Regions from separate parts of the Streptomyces sp. CY-1 genome, predicted to be linked through region 2. Evidence: riboswitches for the same ligand, from Rfam matches in the RefSeq annotation. Region 2 holds a riboswitch; the other holds the start of a gene.
What was found. Region 2 has a riboswitch for S-adenosylmethionine ahead of ACK1X7_RS42895 (glutathione S-transferase C-terminal domain-containing protein). Riboswitches for the same ligand answer to the same signal wherever they lie in the genome.
Positions count from the first base shown of each region.

Region 1 (3,085 bases), 3.4 Mb from region 2:
TGTGGGGGGTGTGCGCCGGAACGCGTCGACCGCCGCTGAATGTATCCGTCCCAACGCCCTCTGCAACAGGTCAATCGGACGAGAATTCTGGGCACGGCCGAACGGTTAAAAGTGAGAAATTATGTGAAGTTCGGGCAAGCCGGGCGGGACATAGGGAACCAACCCGACAAATCGCGCTCACACTTTACGCACAACTTGACGAGTTCTCATATGTGGCTCCGACCCGGGGGCCATCGGGGAATCCGGGCAACTGTATCGCGATTCCACACACGGAATCGCCCCGTCCGGTTGTCCCCGGACGGGGCGATGCCAAAGGTGAGAGGGGTGGACGCGGGGTCAGCAGCCGCCCGCGACCGCCGGGATGATCGAGATCCCGGCACCGTCCGGGGTCGCCGTGGCCAGGCCGTCGGCGAAGCGGACGTCGTCGTCGTTGACGTAGACGTTGACGAAGCGGCGGAGCTTGCCGGTGTCGTCCAGCACACGGGCCGCGATGCCCTGGTGGTTCTTCTCCAGGTCCGCCAGGACCTCGGCGAGGGTCGCGCCCTCGGCGGGGACCTCGGCCTGACCGGCGGTGTAGGTGCGCAGGATGGTCGGAATTCGGACGTTGACGCTCATGCGAGACCAGCCTCTCGGAACGAGTCAAGGGTGGGGCGGATGATGGCGGAGGGACCCGTGGTGGGGGCCACCGCGTCGAGGGTCTTGAGGCCGTCGCCGGTGTTGAGCACGACGGTCGTCAGGGACGGGTCGAGCAGACCGTCCTCGATCAGCTTCTTGGTCACGCCGACGGTCACCCCGCCCGCGGTCTCCGCGAAGATCCCCTCGGTGCGGGCGAGCAGCTTGATCGCGTCGACGATCTGCTCGTCGTTCACGTCCTCCACCGCGCCGCCCGTACGGCGGGCGATGTCCAGGACGTACGGGCCGTCCGCGGGGTTGCCGATGGCCAGCGACTTGGCGATGGTCCGCGGCTTCTGCGGCCGGACGACGTCATGGCCGGCCTTGAAGGCGGCGGAGACCGGGGAGCAGCCCTCGGCCTGGGCGCCGAAGATCTTGTAGGGCTTGTCCTCGACCAGACCGATCGAGATCAGCTCCTTCAGCCCCTTGTCGATCTTGGTGAGCTGGGAGCCGGAGGCGATCGGGATGACGATCTGGTCCGGCAGCCGCCAGCCGAGCTGCTCGCAGATCTCGTAGGCCAGGGTCTTGGAGCCCTCGCCGTAGTACGGCCGCAGATTGACGTTGACGAAGCCCCAGCCCTCGCCCGCCGGGTCGCCGATCAGCTCGCTACAGAAGCGGTTGACGTCGTCGTAGGTGCCCTCGATGCCGACCAGCTCACCGCCGTAGACCGCGGCCATGACGACCTTGCCCGCCTCCAGGTCGTGCGGGATGAAGACGCAGGAGCGGAAGCCCGCGCGGGCGGCCGCGGCGCCGACCGCGCCGGCCAGGTTGCCGGTGGAGGAGCAGGAGAGGGTGGTGAAGCCGAAGGTCCGGGCGGCCTGGACGGCGATGGCGACGACCCGGTCCTTGAAGGAGTGGGTGGGGTTCCCGGAGTCGTCCTTGATGTGCAGCTCACCGGTGACGCCGAGCTCACGGGCGAGGTTGTCGGCCTTGACGAGCTGGGTGAAACCGGGGTGCAGGCTGGGCAGGTCCGCCACGTCCGCCGGGACGGGCAGCAGCGGGGCATAGCGCCAGATGCTGTTCGGACCGGCCTCGATGCGCCGCCGCAGCTCCTCCGGGTCACCGGCCGGCAGCTCGTACGCGACCTCGAGCGGCCCGAAACAGACCTCACACGCGAAGATCGGGCCGAGATCGAACCGCTCACCGCACTCCCGGCAGGACAATGCGATGGCGGGACCGAAGGCACCGGGGGCGTCGGAGGCGGAGGAAGTGGTTGAGCTTTCTACTGACTGCACAGCCATGGATGGCGAGGCCCTTTCTCCTCATCTTCCTCGCGACGCATTTCGCCACGAGACGGAATTGGCACCTTCCCGAGCCGGGAGCCTCGCTGCGGAATGCGAGATCGGCTGGAGGGTTGCCGGGGCTTCAACGGGCCGTTCCCTCTGCCCCTCTGGATGAGCGGTATGGCACCGGGCGGACCCGGGCGTTTGTCCGCACGGCATCGTCACGGGCTTCCTTGGTAAACACCGAGGTCGACCCCGACATACGACGGTCATGTGCGTTGTTCAAGACTGTAACCGACGGCCCGGATGGTTGAGCTAGCCGTCCGAAGCGCGAGATGGATCACAGCGACCACGGCAGGGAGAGACACAGGTGCTGGATGAGGTGGAGCGCTGGCTGAAGCACCGCTCCTGGTCGGCCGGCGACCGGCCGCTGGACCGCCTGCTGGACGCGAAACGGGGCTCGGCGACGACCCTGAGCGTGGTCCTGCCCGCCCTGAACGAAGAGGCCACGGTCGGCGAGATCGCCGCGACCATCCGCCGGGAGCTGATGGGCGAGTCGGCGCCGCTGGTGGACGAGCTGGTGGTGGTGGACTCCGGCTCGACGGACCGCACCGCCGAGGTCGCCGCGGCGGCGGGCGCCACCGTCGTCCCCCGCGACTCGCTGCTCCCCCGGCTGCCCGCGCTGCCCGGCAAGGGCGAGGTGCTGTGGCGCTCCCTGCTGGCCACGAGCGGCGACATCATCTGCTTCATCGACGCCGACCTGCGGGAATTCGATCCGCGCTTCGTCTCGGGGATCGTCGGTCCGCTGCTGACCGACCCCACGCTGCACCTGGTGAAGGGCATGTACGACCGCCCGCTCGGCGATGTGGCGGGCCAGGGCGGCCGGGTCACCGAGCTGGTCGCCCGCCCGCTGCTGAATCTGCACTGGCCCCAGTTGGCCGGGTTCGTCCAGCCGCTGGGCGGTGAGTACGCGGCGCGCCGCACGCTGCTGGAGCGGCTGCCCTTCCCGGTCGGCTACGGGGTCGAGCTGGGGCTGCTGGTCGACGCGCTGCACACGGTGGGTCTCGACGCGCTCGGCCAGGTGGACATCGGGGTGCGCAAACACCGCCACCAGGACGGGCTGGCGCTCGGCCGGATGGCGGCCGCGATCTACCGCACCGCGCAGTTGCGGCTGGCCCGGGGCCATTTGG
Region 1 covers NZ_CP178393.1:6,615,308-6,618,392, reverse strand. The annotation lists gene ACK1X7_RS28500 (MoaD/ThiS family protein) at 337-615, opposite strand; gene thrC (threonine synthase) at 612-1,913, opposite strand; SAM riboswitch class I at 1,932-2,073, opposite strand; gene ACK1X7_RS28490 (glucosyl-3-phosphoglycerate synthase) at 2,266-3,085, shown strand, end outside.
Region 1: linked by a shared signal. The riboswitch ahead of thrC (threonine synthase) and the one ahead of ACK1X7_RS42895 (glutathione S-transferase C-terminal domain-containing protein) in region 2 are both predicted to bind S-adenosylmethionine.

Region 2 (3,085 bases):
GTTCACCCCGGGTCTGGCGCCCTGGACCCGCTGCACCGCCTGCAACGGCCCGCTGGAGGACGCCGACAAGGAGTCGGTCCGGGAGCGGCTCCAGCACGGCACCCGGCGCACCTACGAGGTCTTCGCCCGCTGCACGGTCTGCGAGCGGGTCTACTGGCGCGGCGCCCACCACGCCCGGCTGGAGGCCATCGTGGCCGGGGCGATGGACGAGTTCGGCGACGCCCGGGCCGCCCTGTCCTGAGCCGAGCCGCCCGGCAGAGTGCCTGGTCCTGGGGCGCGGACTCAGGACAGGTCGTCCTGGAGGGCCTCCGGAATCGTGGTGTGGAAGGCCGGATGGGCGTGCAGCCGCCGCACATAGGCGCGCAGCCGCCCATGGCGGGAGACCCGCTGGGCCGCGTCGGCGTCCAGCCGGAGCCGGTGCTCGGTGTCGAGCTGGACGAGGGCCACCCACAGGTCCACATCGGCGGCGGTCAGCTCGCCGCCCAGGGCGTACGGCGCGGTCGCGAGGCTGCGGTCCAGGCGCCCGAGGGCGGTCAGCAGCCGCTCCAGCGCGGCGTCCCGGCACTCCGCCTCGTGCGCCGTCCCGGCCTGCCGCGCCGCGTGGGTGATGTCGTCGTCGAGGAGTTCCCGGAGGGCGTCGATGTCCGCGGCGCGGGGCGCCGGGCGCAGCCGGGGGCGTCCCGGTCCGCCGCCGTCGCTCAGATGGCCGGCGAGGTCGCGCAGGATGTCGGGTGTGTGATTGCTGACGACACGTCCGGTCCAGCCGTCGCACAGCGCGGGCGCGTCCACCGGCCCGCCGTAGCGGTGCCAGGTGGCCTCGTAGGCCCCGCGCAGTGCGGCGAACGCCTCGGGGGTCTCGTCCGGGTGCCCGACGAGGGTGGTGGCGACGGTGTCCCGCAGCCCGAGCAGATCGAGGGTGATGGAGACGCGCAGCGAGAGCGGACAGCTCGCGGAGAGATAGAGCCGATAGCGATGCGGCACCGGATAGAAGCCACCGGCGAGGTCGACGCCGATGCGGCTGCGGAAGCGGTGCGGCGGCGCGGGCGGGACGATCCGGGGGCCGGGCGAGCAGGGGTCGGGGTCGAGAAGAGCGGCAGGACCTGAACTGACCGGAAACGTCTCGGACATGGCTCTCCAAGGCAAGGACGGAGCCCCGGCCCGCCGGTCTGGGCGGCGCCGATGGCGCTACGGAAGGGAAGCCCGCGCGGGGCGTTCGCCGGGAGGCTGCCGGGACGCACCCGGCCCCGGCGCGCTGGGCCGCGCTCGGTGACCGCGTCGATTCAGCCGGCTGGACTGGAGGCGCTGCAAATGCGCAGCAGATCGATGTGCAGACGCCTGGTCAGGAGGTGACGACGGCGGAGCGGGGACCGGAGCGGGGACCACCGCCGGGGACGCCGACGGGCGCATTCCCCGTCGCTGTCGGTCCTGGGCATCTCACCGATCCCATCATCGGGGGCTCGCGAGGCAGCGAGACCGCGCTTGTCCCGTCCGCACCGACGGAACCTGGTCGTCACCCGGGGGCACCCCGTCGCGGGAGAAGGGTTGCCTGTCAGCGAGCCGGGGCCGATGACCCATCCGAGCGGGGATTCCGCACGGTGGGCGCTGACCATCGTGACCGTCCCTGACAGTGTCGTCGCGCTCCGCGAGGGCGTCAACCCATGCCGGGACGGCCAACGCGGGCCGACGGCACGGTGGATGCCCGCTCAGCGGAACGGCCGCCGAGCGCCGCCGATGGCCCGCTCGATGAGGACCATGGCCGCGTCGTCCGCCAGCCGTCCCTCGGCATGCCGGACCAGCGCGTGGCGCAGCCGGTCCAGGTACTCGCCCGGGGTGGCACCGTCCAGCGTCTCCATGGTCCGGTGCAGCGGAAAGAACTCGTTGTAGTGGTTGCGGGCCTCGACCACGCCGTCGGTGTGCAGCAACAGCCGGTCACCGGGCAGGAACGGAAAGGTCTCGACGCGGATCGGGGGAGGGCTCAGGAACTCCTCCAGGCCGAGTGGCGGCAGCGGACGCGCCGGGTCCAGGGAGCGCACCTTGCGCTCGCGCATCACCAGGGGCGGCGGATGGCCGCGGTTGATCAGCTCGACCAGCGACTCGTCCGACACCTGGGCGAGGAGCACGGTGACGAACTGCTCCTCCAGCTCCTGCGGGTCCTGGAGCTGGGAGCGGTCCAGCAGCTCGTACTCGCGGGCCAGCGCGGCCGCACAGCGGTGCATCACCTCGGCCAGGTCCTGCTCGTAGTGCACCGCCTCCCGGAAGGCGCCCACCACCGCCGCGGCGGACCGCACCGCGGCCAGCCCCTTTCCCCGCACATCGCCGACGATCAGCCGCACTCCGTAGCGGGTGCACATCGCCTCGTAGAGGTCCCCGCCGATCTGCGCTCCGCGCTCGGCCGCCATATAGACGCTGGCGGTGTTCACGACACCGATCCGGGCGGGCAGCGGCCGCAGCACCACGTTCTGGGACACCTCGGCGATCCGGCGGATATGGGCCAGCTCGCTGTCCCGGCGCACCCGCACCGCGCTGGTCGCCACGCTCGCGAGCGCCACCACCACCAGGGCCAGCAGATTCGCGTACACCGTCTCGCTGCCCCAGACGCTGTTGTGGGTGGCGGTGATCGCACTCACCGCCAGGGCCAGCAGCGCCACCCCGCCGGTGCCGACCGGGCCCATGGTCACCGCCGCCAGCGCCGGCGCCGGGGAGAGCAGGGGGCCGGTGTAGAGGGTGTGCGCGGGGGAGAGCTCAATGCTGAGCACCGCCGCCAGGTCCAGGAACGGCAGACACCGTGTGACCGCGAACAGCGTATGGCTGCGACCGCTCGCCCCCGGGGCGAAGCGCATGAATCGCATAACTTGGACCTTATCCGATGAAAGCCGCCAAAGGGGTGGTTCTCCGTAACGCGCGACGGAGGCCCCGGGCGTAGCCTGACGCTATGCCCGAGCTACCGGATGTCGAGGGGTTCCGGCGAACGCTCGCCTCCTGCGCCCAGGGCCACCGCGTCGAGCGGGCGGAGGTGGCGGACGCGGGAGTGCTGCACGGGGTGACCGCACAGCGGCTGAAGCGCGACCTCAAGGGCCGCCGCTTC
Region 2 covers NZ_CP178393.1:9,981,997-9,985,081, forward strand. The annotation lists gene ACK1X7_RS42890 (Mut7-C RNAse domain-containing protein) at 1-241, shown strand, start outside; gene ACK1X7_RS42895 (glutathione S-transferase C-terminal domain-containing protein) at 283-1,128, opposite strand; SAM riboswitch class IV at 1,471-1,617, opposite strand; gene ACK1X7_RS42900 (PP2C family protein-serine/threonine phosphatase) at 1,704-2,849, opposite strand; gene ACK1X7_RS42905 (Fpg/Nei family DNA glycosylase) at 2,933-3,085, shown strand, end outside.